Regions from separate parts of the Embleya sp. NBC_00896 genome, predicted to be linked through region 3. Evidence: riboswitches for the same ligand, from Rfam matches in the RefSeq annotation. Region 3 holds a riboswitch; each other region holds the start of a gene.
What was found. A riboswitch is a leader RNA that binds a small molecule or an ion and turns the genes downstream of it on or off. The one in region 3 is predicted to bind thiamine pyrophosphate.
Positions count from the first base shown of each region.

Region 1: linked by a shared signal. The riboswitch ahead of thiO (glycine oxidase ThiO) and the one ahead of thiC (phosphomethylpyrimidine synthase ThiC) in region 3 are both predicted to bind thiamine pyrophosphate.
Region 2: linked by a shared signal. The riboswitch ahead of OG928_RS04990 (purine-cytosine permease family protein) and the one ahead of thiC (phosphomethylpyrimidine synthase ThiC) in region 3 are both predicted to bind thiamine pyrophosphate.

Region 1 is NZ_CP108776.1:5,382,342-5,386,694, forward strand. Features, by position in the region: gene thiE (thiamine phosphate synthase) at 1-282, opposite strand, end outside; gene OG928_RS24435 (Rv2175c family DNA-binding protein) at 294-659, opposite strand; gene OG928_RS24440 (NAD(P)/FAD-dependent oxidoreductase) at 750-1,931, opposite strand; TPP riboswitch at 2,049-2,160, shown strand; gene thiO (glycine oxidase ThiO) at 2,156-3,322, shown strand; gene thiS (sulfur carrier protein ThiS) at 3,346-3,555, shown strand; gene OG928_RS24455 (thiazole synthase) at 3,560-4,353, shown strand, end outside.
Region 2 is NZ_CP108776.1:1,041,315-1,045,667, forward strand. Features, by position in the region: gene OG928_RS04985 (MXAN_6230/SCO0854 family RING domain-containing protein) at 1-1,629, shown strand, start outside; gene OG928_RS04990 (purine-cytosine permease family protein) at 1,708-3,075, opposite strand; TPP riboswitch at 3,072-3,214, opposite strand; gene OG928_RS04995 (CHAT domain-containing protein) at 3,298-4,353, opposite strand, start outside.
Region 3 is NZ_CP108776.1:3,702,086-3,706,438, forward strand. Features, by position in the region: gene OG928_RS16760 (helix-turn-helix domain-containing protein) at 1-921, shown strand, start outside; gene OG928_RS16765 (putative quinol monooxygenase) at 875-1,168, shown strand; gene thiC (phosphomethylpyrimidine synthase ThiC) at 1,235-2,959, opposite strand; TPP riboswitch at 2,951-3,059, opposite strand; gene OG928_RS16775 (hypothetical protein) at 3,120-3,320, opposite strand; gene tenA (thiaminase II) at 3,440-4,105, opposite strand; gene OG928_RS16785 (cupin domain-containing protein) at 4,161-4,353, opposite strand, start outside.

The DNA of each region.
Region 1 (4,353 bases), 1.7 Mb from region 3:
GTCGTCCTGGCCCAGGTGCAGCACATCGGGCCCGGCCGCGTGCGCGACGTCGGCGCGGTCGTTGACCGCGAGCAGCCTTCCGTGTCGGCGGCACGCGTCCGCGAACACCTCGAGGTGTTCGAGTTCCTGCCGGGCCTCCAGGCCCTTCTGCCGCAACTGCACGATGTCCACGCCGGCGCCGAGCACCGCGTCCAGGAACGCGGGCAGGTCGCCCTGCCGCTCCCGCGCGTCGGTGCACAGGTACAGCCGGGCGGCGGCCAACCGTTCCTGACGGGTCGTCATCTGTCCCGGCCTCAGATCGCCAGCGCCTGGGCGCGGCGACGCACCTCGGTCATCCGGTTCTCCTGCAGCGCCTGGACCGGCGTGCCCGGCAGGGTGTCGTCCGGAGTGAACAGCCACTCCAGCGCTTCCTCGTCGGTGAAGTTGGAGTCGGAGAGCAGGGTCAGCGTGCCGACCAGGCCCTTGACGATGTTGCCGTCCTGGAAGAAGTCGGCGGGCACCTGGAGGGCGCTGTGCTCGCCGCGGCGCACGGCCAGGAACTTGCGCTCCTTCAGCTGCTGCCGGACCTTCAGGATGTCCACGCCGAGGATCTCGGCGATGTCGGGGAGTGTCACCCAGGCGGGGACGAGGGCTTCTGTTTTGGCGTCGATCTCGCTCACCCGGCCCATTTTAGGTTCCGCGCCGGCCGCGGCCCGCCGGCGCGGTCGACAACAGCGCCGGCCGCGGCCTCCGAGACCGCGGACCGCGGGCTACAGGGCCACGGACTTGAGCGCGTTCTCGGGGTCGGCGAACCTCGCCCGGTCCACCGGCGTGCCCAACTGGACGAGCTTGCGGCCCTGGGCCAGGTCGCGCGGCCTGGCCACGGCGAGCAGCGCGACGAGCCGGTCGCCGGCGAACCAGCCCGCGGTCCACTTGGCCTCCTCGGCCGAGCCGCGGAAGACCAACTCGTCGGTCGCCGCGTGCCGGCCGACGTACTGCACCATCCGGCCGAACTGGTCGGACCAGAAGTAGGGGACCGGGTCGTACGCCAGGTCGCCGCCGAGCAGGTTGGTCACCAGCACGCGCGGGGCCTGGAGCGCGTTGTCCCAGTGCTCGACGTTCATCCGGGTGCCGTACCGGGCGGACGGGAAATCGACGCAGTCGCCGACCGCGTACACCCCGGGCAGTGAGGTCGCGAGGTGGTCGTCCACCTCGACGAAGCCGCGCGCGTTGCGGGCCACCGCGTCGGCCAGCCATTCCGTGTCCGGGCGCACGCCGATGCCCACCACGATCGCGTCGGCGGGCAGTCGGCGACCGTCGGTCAGGTGTACCGCGCCCGCCTCCAGGCGGTCCACGCGCGCGTTCACCAGGAGTTCGACGCCGGCCTCGGCGTACCACGGCACGAACCGCTCGCCGATGGCGTCCGGGAACGGCCCGGCGAGCGGCGTGTGCAGGGCCTCGACGACGGTGGTCCGGCAGCCGGCGGCGGCCGCGGTGGTCGCCACCTCGGCGCCGACCCAGCCCGCACCGACGATCACGACGTGCGCGCCGGGCACGAGCGCGGTGCGCAGCGCGCGCGCGTCGTCGATCGTGCGCAGGACGTGCACGCCGGGCATCCCGGCCGCGCCGGGCAGGTTGACCACCCGCGAGCCGGTCGCGATCACGAGCCGGTCGTAGTCGACCGGACCGGCGTCGGTGTCCACGACGCCCGCGCGCAGGCCCGTCGCGGTCCGGCCGAACAGGCAGCGCACGCCGAGCGCGTCCCAGTCCGCCTCGAACGAGGTGTCGTCGGTCTTGCCGGCGAGCACCTCCTTCGACAGCGGCGGGCGGTCGTACGGCGGGTGCGGCTCGGCCCCGAGCAGGGTGACGCGCCCGGCGTACCCCTGGTCCCGCAGCGCCACCACGGTTTGCAGGCCGGCCATGCCGGCACCCACGACGAGCACGTTGTCCATGCAGGGCACCCTACGACGCGCCCCGTCGTCCTCGACCACCAGGGTCTTGACTCAGTCAAGGACATCTCGGGTCGGCCATTCGGGCGCCCCGGGCGGCGCCGGGGCGGTGTCGTAGTGTGGAGAGGTCACGGGAGCCCGGTGAGACCGGGCTGAGAGGGGGGCTGCGAGCCCCCGACCGTCCGAACCTGATCCGGGTCATACCGGCGAAGGGAGTTCCCCTCACCATGTCCACCATCACGACCACCGACGTCGTGGTCGTCGGCGCGGGCGTCGCCGGACTGTCCGTCGCGTGGCGCGCGAGCACCCGGTACGGGCTGACCGTCACCGTCGTGGACCCGAGCCCCGGGCGCGGTGCCTCGCACGCGGCCGCGGGCATGCTCACGCCCGTCTCCGAACTGCAGTACGGCGAGGAGAGCCTGCTCCGGCTGAGCATCGAATCGGCCCGGCGCTACGCCGATTTCGCGGCCGAGCTGGCCGACGCGGCCGGCCTGCCGTCGGGCTACCGCGCCTGCGGCACGATCGCGGTCGCGCTGGACGCCGACGACCGGGCCGTCCTCAAGGACCTGCACGCCCACCAGACCCGCCTCGGCCTGGACTCGTCCTGGCTGACCAGCCGCGAGTGCCGCCGACTCGAACCGATGCTCGCTCCCGCGATCACCGGCGGCCTGCACGTCGCGGACGACCACCAGATCGACAACCGCCTGCTGGTCGCGGCGCTGCTGGCCGCCTGCGAACGGGCCGGCGTGCGGTTCGTCCGCGAGAGCGTCGAGCGGATCCTGGTCGCGAACGACCGCGCGTACGGCGTGTGCCTGGTCGACGGGCGCGAGCTGACGGCCGATCAGGTGCTCCTCGCGGCCGGCTGCCGCTCCGGCCTGATCCCGGGCCTGCCGCCCGAGGTGGTCCCGCCGGTACGACCGGTCAAGGGCGAGATCCTGCGCCTGCGGGTGCCGCCTGAGATGCTGCCGTTCCTGTCCCGCAACATCCGCGGCGTGGTCAAGGGCGGCAGCATGTACCTCGTGCCGCGCGCGGACGGCGAGCTGGTGATCGGCGCGACCGAGCACGAGCTCGGGCACGACACCCGGGTCACCGCCGGCGGCGTGTACGAACTCCTGCGCGACGCGCACGAACTGGTCCCCGGCATCACCGAGCTGCCGCTGGTCGAGACGCTCGCCGGGCTGCGCCCCGGCAGCCCGGACAACGCGCCGATCCTGGGCCGCTCGGCGCTCGCCGGCCTCGTCGTGGCGACCGGCCACTACCGGCACGGCATCCTGCTCACCCCGATCACCGCCGACACCGTCGCCCAAGTGCTCGCCGAGGGCGGCACACCCGAGCTCATCCGGCCCTTCGGGCCCGACCGCTTCGAGACCGCCGACCGGAAGGTCATGGCATGAACGACGCACCGGAAGGTCACGGCATGAACGCCATAGAGGTCTCGGTCAACGGCGCCCGGCGCAGCGTCGCGCCCGGAACCACCGTCGCCGAGCTGGTCGGCACGCTGACCACCGCGGCCAAGGGCGTCGCGGTCGCGGTCGACGAGGCAGTGGTCCCGCGCGGCGCGTGGGCCGACACCGTGCTCGACGCGGGCAGCCGCGTCGAGGTGCTGACCGCTGTCCAGGGAGGGTGACCGCATGGCCGACGACAAGCTGGTGATCGCGGGCGAGTCCTTCGCGTCGCGACTGATCACGGGGACCGGCGGCGCGCCGAGCCTGGAGATCCTGGAGCGGGCGCTGATCGCCTCGGGCACCGAGATCACCACGGTCGCGATGCGCCGGGTCGATCCGGGCACCGCGGGCTCGGTCCTGGACGTGCTGCGTCGACTGGGGATCCGGGTGCTGCCGAACACCGCCGGGTGCTTCACCTCGGGGGAGGCCGTGTTGACCGCGCGCCTCGCGCGCGAGGCGCTGGAGACCGACTGGGTCAAGCTGGAGGTGGTGGCCGACGAGCGCACGCTGCTGCCCGACGGGGTCGAGCTCGTGGACGCCGCCGAGCGGTTGGTCGACGACGGCTTCCGGGTGCTGGCGTACACCAACGACGACCCGGTGCTCGCGCGCCGACTGGAGCAGGTGGGCTGCGCGGCGGTGATGCCGCTGGGTTCGCCGATCGGTTCGGGCCTGGGCATCCGCAACCCGCACAACATCCGGCTGATCACCGAGCACGCGAAGGTCCCGGTCGTGCTCGACGCGGGGCTCGGCACCGCCTCCGACGCGGCGCTGGCGATGGAGCTCGGGTGCGACGCGGTGATGCTCGCGTCGGCGGTCACCCGCGCGCAGTCGCCGGTGCTGATGGCCGAGGCGATGCGGCACGCGGTGGACGGCGGCCGGCTCGCGTTCCGGGCCGGGCGGATCCCGATGCGGCACCACGCGCACGCGTCGTCACCGATGGCCGGCATGCTGGAGAGCAGCCCCGAACACCCGGCGTTCTA
Region 2 (4,353 bases), 2.7 Mb from region 3:
CGCCGGCATCGCTCGGCGTGGTTGCGGGTCGGCGAGGCGCTGCACCCGTACGAGTTCATCGGCGCCCACCCGAACGCGGCGCTCGCGTTCGCGGCGTTGCGCGGCACCGACCTGGAGACGCACCGGGCCGGGGCCGCGCTGCTGGTGGCCGCCGAGGCGCACGAGGACGTGATCGAGGTCGTGGCCGGGCGACTCGCGGTCCGCACGTTCGGGTCGCGGGTGGAGACGCTGCTCGCGGCGGGGGACGCGGCCGGTGCGACCGCGCTGCTGTTGCGGCGTCCGGGCGAGCTGGTGCGTCGGTTGCATCACCTGCTGCGGGTCCAGGCCGGGATCGAACCGGCGTTGCCCGCGGGGCTTTCGGCGGGATTGCCGGCCGCGTTGCGCCGGGTCGGGCCGGGTCCGCTGCTCGGTGCGTGGGGGCGGCTTCGGGCCGAACGCGCGGCGGGCGAGCGGCGGGTGTGGTTCCCGCGTGGGAGCGTGGCGGCGGCGTACGCGAAGAACGATGGGGCCGCGCCGGTGCCGGTCGCGCTCAGCGAGCCGGTCCGGGTCCTGATCGAGGCCGAACTGCTGCGCCGGGCAGGCGAGTTGCCGACGCACGACGTCGCCGTCCTGGATGCCGGGCTCGACGACCTGATCGCGCCGTTCGCCGAGCGCTCGACGGCGAAGGCGCTCGTGTCGGTGCCGCGGGGCAGCGCGCAGCCGATCCCCTCCGGCGGCCGGATCCGGCTGTTCCTGCACTGGATGCAGGCCGCCGAGCAGCGGGTCGACCTCGACCTGTCGGTCGCCCTGTACGACGAGGACTGGGGATTCCTCGGCCTGTGCGACTACACGAACCTGGTCTACGGCGCCAACCGCGCGGCCGTGCACTCGGGCGACTTCACCTCGGCGCCCGCACCGCACGGCGCGACCGAGTTCGTCGACCTGGACGCGGCCGGGCTCGCCGCGAACGGCGTCCGGTACGCGATCGTCGTCGTGTTCAGCTACAACGACGTCGCGTTCGACGACCTGCTCGACGCGTTCGCCGGTTTCATGGACCTGGACGCGGTCGGCGGGGCCGGGGCGTTCGACCCGGGCGCGGTGCGGCAGCGCTTCGACCTCGCGGGCGACGCGCGCATCTGCGTACCGCTGACGGTCGACCTCGCCGAACGCACCGCCCAGTGGACCGACGTCAACATGTCCGGCGAGGACGGCTTCCACAACGTCCACCGCCACCAGGACCGGCTCGCCGAACTGGCCCGCGACCTGCGCACCCACTTCGCTCCCGGCGGCCGCGCCACGCTCGGCGACCTGGCCCGGATCATCGCCGCCGCGACCACCGACCGCGTCCTGATCCGAGGCCGCGCCCCCGGCGACGTCACCGAGTACCGCCGCGGCGCCGACGAACCCGCGTCCGCCTTCGCCGCCCGAGTCCGCGACAACCGCGACGGCGCCCCCGCCGACCCCGACCTCACCACCGCCCTGACCACGGACCGAGCGTTCATCGCCCTGGTCCACGGCGACCTCCCGATCCCCACCGAGGCCGGCACCCTCTACCGCCTCTACCCGGGCCCCTCGGACACCGCCCCACCCACCCTGACCCGCTGGTCCGCCCCATCCCTGACCACAGCCTTCGCCCCGAACCCCACCTGAGCGCCGCTGGGGTCCCGCGTACGGGCACGGATTCGGCCGCGTCGGGAGGAGGCCCCCACCGACGCGGCCGGCTCCGCCTCAGCGCGCCGCGACCGCCCGCCGCCGGTCCCACGCGACCGCGAGGTACGCGGTCACGCCTGCGAGCGCGAAAGAGAACAGTGAGGCCGAGGTCCACGTCTGCGCGTGGATGTGCAGCGCGTCCTGGATGTGGCCCCAGAACTTCGCCCACCACTCGACCGAGCCCGGGTTGATCAGCTGGTACATGCAGAACCCGAGCGCCCACGGCACGACCATGACCCACCGCGCCGGCGCGTGGTCGCCCAGGTCCCAGCCGCTCCGGCCGCGCCCGAGGAACAGGTCCACCGCGAGCACGCCCAGCAGCGGGATGAAGATCGAGCCGATCAGCGACAGGAAGCTCGCGTAGGTGTCGAAGTCGTTCACCATCAGCGCGAACGCGGTGACCACCGAGCCCACCCCCAGGCACAGCAGCCGGCGGTCGATCCTCGGCGCGAGGTTCTGGATCGACATCGCGGTGCTGTAGACGTTCGCGAAGCTCTGGTCGACCTCGCGCACGACGAGGACGGCGAAGAACACCCACCCGGCGGTCACGCCCAGGAACGAGTCGAAGATCTTGTCGGGGTCGCCGCCGACCTGCGCGAGCGCGACCAGGCCGAGCAGGTAGCACCAGATGCTGGTGATCGAGAACCCGCTCAGCGCGCCCCAGAAGGCCGGCTTCGTGCCGCGCGAGTGGCGCGTGTAGTCGGACGCGAGCGGCACCCACGACACCGCGACCGCCAGGGCCGCGTCCATCGCCGGGAAGAACCCGGACCACGAGCCCTCGGTCATCGGCGGCAGACCCTCGCGCCACAGCTGGATCGAGAAGTAGAGCATCGCGATGCCCACCGCGATCGTCACGTAGCGGCGCAGGATCCGCAGCATGCCCAGCGGACGCAGGCTCATCGCCGTGGTGACCGCGCCCGCGGCGACGATGTAGAGCCAGTGCGGGCCGTCGCCGTCGGTCATCGCCTCGATGCCGATCGAGATGACCAGCAGCTCGAAGGTGCCCCAGCCGATGCACTGGACGATGTTGAACACCGTCGGCACGTACGAGATCTTCGTGCCGAACAACCCGCGCAGCACCGTCATCGCGGGCGCGCCGCTGCGGGCGCCGGGGATGCCGGCGACGGCGACCATGAGTGTGCCGATCAGCGTGCCGCCGACCGCCGCGACGATCGCGGCGACCATCGACAGCTGCGGGTACCCCTCCGGGGCCAGCACGTACAGGGCGCCGGAGAAGCCGAGCAGGCTCACCCCGAGGTTGGCCCAGAACGACGCCTGGTCGCGGAACCCGAGGGTGCGCGGCGGCGCGGTGTCCAGGATCAGTGGCGCCTCGACCCCGGGCCGGTGCCCTTCGGGGCGTGCGTCGTCTATGACAGGAGCCGACATGGCTCGACCTACTCTCCCTACGCCGGCATTACCCGGACAGGTTCAAGCGGTCGGTGGCCCCGGGGCTCGCGCCGGCTCGACGCCGACACCCCATGCCGCCCTCTCAGCCCGGTTGGTCCGAGCTCCCGCGATGGCGTGGCGAACAGTACGCGGCTCGCGAGTCGTTTGGGAAGGCGGGGTGGGCCGGCTCACGTTCCGGCCCACGCCCCGTCGCGATCGGGCTCACCATCCCGAGTGGATGAAGCCCGCCCACCTCGTCGGGTCGTCCGAGGAGATCGCGCGCGCCTTCGCCGCCAGTTCGGCGGGCATCGCGGCGGGGATCCCGCGCTTGTGGTCGCGCAGCCACAGCTGGGCCATCCGCAGCGCCTGGGCGGGCGGGAGGTCGCGCCGGTTCAGATAGTGATGGGCCATGTACAGGACAAGCCCGGTGGTCGCGTCGTCCACCGGCCACAGGGTGGACACGACCGCGTGGGTGCCGGCCGTCAGGTACTCGGTGCCGCGCCGCCACGCCTCGTCGTGCCCTGCGGCCGGCACGAACGCGACCGGGTCGCCGGCCGTGCGGCCGATCTCGATCGGTCGCCGCGGGCCGAGGTCGCCGAGCCGGCGCCCGGCCACCTCGCACAGCAGTCGCGGCGACGCGCTGTACGAGATCTGCGCGTCCTGGAGCGCGTGCCGGCGTCGGCCGTCGACCTCCCGCCAGGCACCGTGCCACGGCACCATCCCGAACGGTCCGGCCGGAATCAGCACCAGCGACGGCGCCCGCGCGAACGAGCGGGGCAGCGCGTCGAGGATCGGGCCCATCACCGCCGTCCAGGCCCATCCGCACAGCGCGTCGACGGCGGCCGACCAGTTCTCCTGATCACCCGTCACCAGCCGTAGCCCATAGTCGAGTTCGGGCAGATCCAGGACCCGGGTCGAGCCGTCGGCCAGGGTCAGTACAGCCGTCCCGGGGACGAGTTGCACGAGCGCGTCGGTGCCCAGCCGGCGCAGCGCGGTGGCGATCTCGTCGGCACTCGGCGGGTCGAACAGCAGGCCCCACGGCGTACCGCGCGAGCCCGCCCCGATCCGCGCCGCGGCCACGTGCGCGGCGGCCCGGATCCGGTGCGCGTCCACCGGCGCGGCCCGCAGCACCCGCCGAAAGCACAGCCGCGCCTGATCGAACGCCCGGGCGTCTCCGGGATTCGCCGCCGCCGCGTACGCCACGCCCACCGCGTACGCCAATTCCGGCCACCGCTCGTCGGCGCCGTCGAGCACCGCGAGGGCCTCGGTGAGCAACCC
Region 3 (4,353 bases):
CGCATCGGGTGCGCGTCGCCAAGCGGTGCCCTCGCCGGATACGTCGAGCGCTACTGGTGGTGTGCGACCGCGCCGGACCCGCTGGCCGCGTCGCTGCCGGATCTGTGGCCGGGCACCGGCGCCGAGTTGTGGATCCACCTGCGCGGCCACGTGACCGCGCACGCCCACGATGGTTCCGTGCCGGCCCGGCTGCCCCCGGCCCATCTGGTCTGCCTGCGGCGCAACCGCTGGTCGCTCACCCCCTCACCGGACGGAGCGGCCTTCCTCGCGGTGCGTTTCCGCGCCGGGGCGCTGCGGTGCCTGCTGGCGGCGGATGTCGACGATGTGGCGGACACGACGGTTTCCGCCGAAGACGCGTGGCACGCCGCGGGACGGCGGCTGGCCGACGTGGTCCGCGCGGCCCCCGCAGGGCCGACACGCGTCGCGGCCCTGGACCGGGAACTGCGCGCCCTCATCGACCGCCGCCGGTCCGAGAGCGCGGGCGAGTCCCGCGTCCTGGCCGCGGCCGACCTCGTCTATCGGCGCCGCGGGGCCGTGCGCGTGGACCACTTGGCCGCGGAAACCGGCCTGAGCGTACGGCAGTTGCAAAGACGCTTCCCGCCTGCCGTCGGAGTCGGGCCCAAGGAGTTCCAACAGCTGACCCGCATCCAGCACGCCGCGCGGACACTGCTGCTGGACGACGAACCGCGCTACCTGGCGACGGCCCTCGACGCCGGGTTCTACGACCAGAACCACTTCATCCGCGAGTTCCGCCGATTCACCGGGCGCACGCCCGCGGCGGTCCTCGGGCGTGGGATGTCGCATTTCTACTATGAGTCGTCCGCTGTCCGGGGCCAGGGTTGGACACCGACGACCCCGAGTGAAAGGCGACACCATGACCATGGTCACCGCGATCCTGCGCCCCAAGCCCGACCGCGCTGACGCCCTCGCCGACGCGCTGCGCGAGGTGGCGGGACACACCCGCGGCGAAGCGGGCGCGGTCGCGTACGCGATCGGCCGGCGCGAGGACGGAAGCTTCGTCGTCACCGAGCAGTTCGTCGACCGGGACGCCTGCGACGCGCATTTCGCGGCACCGTACGTGACCGGCCTGCTGGCCCGGCTCCCCGAACTGCTGGTGGGAGACCCCGAGGTCGAGTTCGCGGAAACCCTCACCTCATTCGTCGCCTGAGCCCGAACCAAGGGGTGACGTCCCGAGCGCAACAGCGCTCCCGGGACGTCACCCATGGCCCGATCGTCAGTCGGCCAGCGGCAAATAGAGCCGGTTGCCCGCCGCCGCGAACTCCGCGGACTTGGCCGCCATCCCCGCCTCGGCCTCCTCACCCGCCGCCCGAATGTCGTGACTGATCCGCATCGAACAGAACTTCGGACCGCACATCGAGCAGAAGTGGGCGGTCTTGGCGGGCTCCGCCGGCAGCGTGGCGTCGTGGTAGGACCTGGCCGTGTCCGGGTCCATCGCCAAGTCGAACTGGTCCTGCCAGCGGAACTCGAAGCGCGCGTCCGAGAGCGCGTCGTCCCACGCCTGCGCGCCCGGGTGGCCCTTGGCCAGGTCGGCCGCGTGGGCGGCGATCCGATAGGCGATCACGCCCGCCTTGACGTCGTCCCGGTCCGGCAGGCCCAGGTGCTCCTTCGGCGTGACATAGCAGAGCATCGCGGTGCCCCACATGCCGATCATCGCCGCGCCGATCGCCGACGTGATGTGGTCGTAGCCCGGCGCGACGTCGGTGGTCAGCGGGCCGAGCGTGTAGAACGGCGCCTCGTCGCAGATCCGCTGCTGGAGGTCGACGTTCTCCTTGATCTTGTGCATCGGCACGTGGCCGGGGCCCTCGATCATCACCTGCACGTCCATCGACCGCGAGATCCGGCCCAGCTCGCCCAGCGTCTCCAGCTCGGCGAACTGCGCCGCGTCGTTGGCGTCGTGGATCGATCCCGGGCGCAGGCCGTCACCCAGCGAGTAGGTCACGTCGTACGCGCGCAGGATCTCGGTCAGCTCGGCGAAGTGCGTGTACAGGAAGTTCTCCTGATGGTGCGCCAGACACCACGCGGCCATGATCGAGCCGCCGCGCGAGACGATCCCGGTCTTGCGCCGCGCGGTCAGCGGCACGTAGCGCAGCAGCACGCCGGCGTGCACGGTCATGTAGTCCACGCCCTGCTCGCACTGCTCGATCACGGTGTCCCGGTACAGCTCCCAGGTCAGCGCCTCCGGCGCGCCGTTCACCTTCTCCAGAGCCTGGTACAGCGGCACCGTGCCGATCGGCACCGGCGAATTGCGGACGATCCACTCGCGCGTGGTGTGGATGTCCTTGCCGGTGGACAGGTCCATCACCGTGTCCGCGCCCCACCGGATCGCCCACACCAGCTTGTCGGTCTCCTCCTCGATCGAGGAGGACACCGCCGAGTTGCCGATGTTCGCGTTGACCTTCACCAGGAAGTTCTTGCCGATCACCATCGGCTCGATCTCGGGGTGGTTGATGTTCGCGGGCAGCACCGCGCGCCCGGCGGCGATCTCGTCCCGGACCAGCTCGGGCGACAGGCCCTCGCGGATCGCCACGAACTCCATCTCCGGGGTGATCAACCCCCTTCGCGCGTAGGCGAGTTGGGTCACCGCGTCGGACCCCTTGGCGCGCCGCGGGCGAGCCCCCGCGCCGGGCACGGCCAGGTCGGCGGGGGTGAGCGCGGCGATCCGGCCGTCGTAGCGCGTGGTGTCGCCGCGTTCGTCGATCCACGCGGAACGCAGCGCGGGCAGGCCGCGCCGCACGTCCACCTCGAAGGCGGGGTCCGTGTACGGCCCCGACGTGTCGTACAGGCGAACCGTCTCGCCGTTGGTCAGATGCACCGTGCGAACCGGTACGCGCAGGTCCTCGCGCGATCCGGCGACATAGCCGCGGTGGTGGGCGGGGGAAATCGGCCCGCTGGTGACCGTCTGTCGGGCAGCGGACATCGAGGCGTCGTGCTGGGTCATGGAAAAGCTCCCTACGCCGGCATTACCCGGTCAGGTTCTGCGGTCGGCGCGGCTACAGCGCCCTCTCAGCCCGGTGCCCCGAGCTCCCGTGTATCTCCGTATGTGCGTGCCCACCCTGACACACCCCGGGCCGCACGACCAGCACGCCCCCGCCGGCGAATCAGCGCAGCGGGTCGCGCGGCTCCCGGCCGACCATCGCCGAGCGCGCGAGCACGACCATCCCGACCACGACGAACAGCCCCACGACGCCCTTGACGATCGGCATCAGGAACGCGGAGAAGAGCCAGATCAGCAACCAGCACACGAGCACCAGCGCGACCACCGGAACGGCGATCCGTACCCACTTCGGCCATGTCTGCATCGTCAACTCCCAGTCACGCGATCCCACGCGAGACGTACACCCAAGGACCACCTTCCCCGGGTGGACACGTCATACCCGGACCCACGGTTCCGGCCCGGTCGGCGGGGCGGCGTCCGAGCTCAGACCGGCCAGCTCTCCCCGCGCCACGCGGCGTCCCAGAACATCCACTCGTAGCGCGCGGTCGTGGTGAAGTGCTCGATCATCCGGGCCCGCTCGGTCGCCGAGAGGTCGGTGCCGATCCGGTCGACCAGGTCGAGCACGGCCCGCACGGTCTGCTGGAACTCCTCGGCGCCGTAGGTCGCGATCCAGCGCTGGTACAGCTCGTCGGGCGAGCCCTTCGCCAGCAGCGCGTCGCCGACCCGCGCATAGATCCAGTAGCACGGCAGCACCGCGGCCACGCCCTCGGCGAACGAACCGTTGTACACGGTCGCGAGCAGGTAGCTGGTGTACGCGCGGGTCGCCGGCAGTACCGGCTCGGTCGCGGTGGCGTCGGCCACCGAGCTGCCGAAGTCGACCATGAAGCCCTCGTGCAGCGAGCGCTCGGCGGCGATCGCCCCGGCGGCGTCGCTCGCGAACTGTACGGTCGTCGCCTCGTCCGGCGCCTTCGCCGCACACACCGCGAGTGCCTTGGCGTAGTCGCGCAGGTAGTGCGAGTCCTGCACCACGTAGTGCCGGAACGCCTCGCGCGAGAGCGTGCCGTCGGTCAGCCCGTGGATGAAGGGGTGGTCGAGGATCGACGCGTAGACGTCCTCTATCGCCGCCCACAGTTCGTCGCGAAACGCCATCAGATGTACTCCCGATCGTTCGACCTTGACACCCGATTGTCGTACACGCGCCTGTTCAGGCTTCCGGTGGCGAGAAGAACACCAGGACGCGCAGCGGTTCGGTGATCCGGTGGAAGCGGTGCGGGACGTGCGCCGGCACGTACACGACGCTGCCGCGCGCGACGTTCGTGGACTCCTCGCCCACGGTCAGCGAGCCCCGACCGCTGATCACGACGTACGCCTCGTCCCGATCGTGCGGCTTCTGGGTG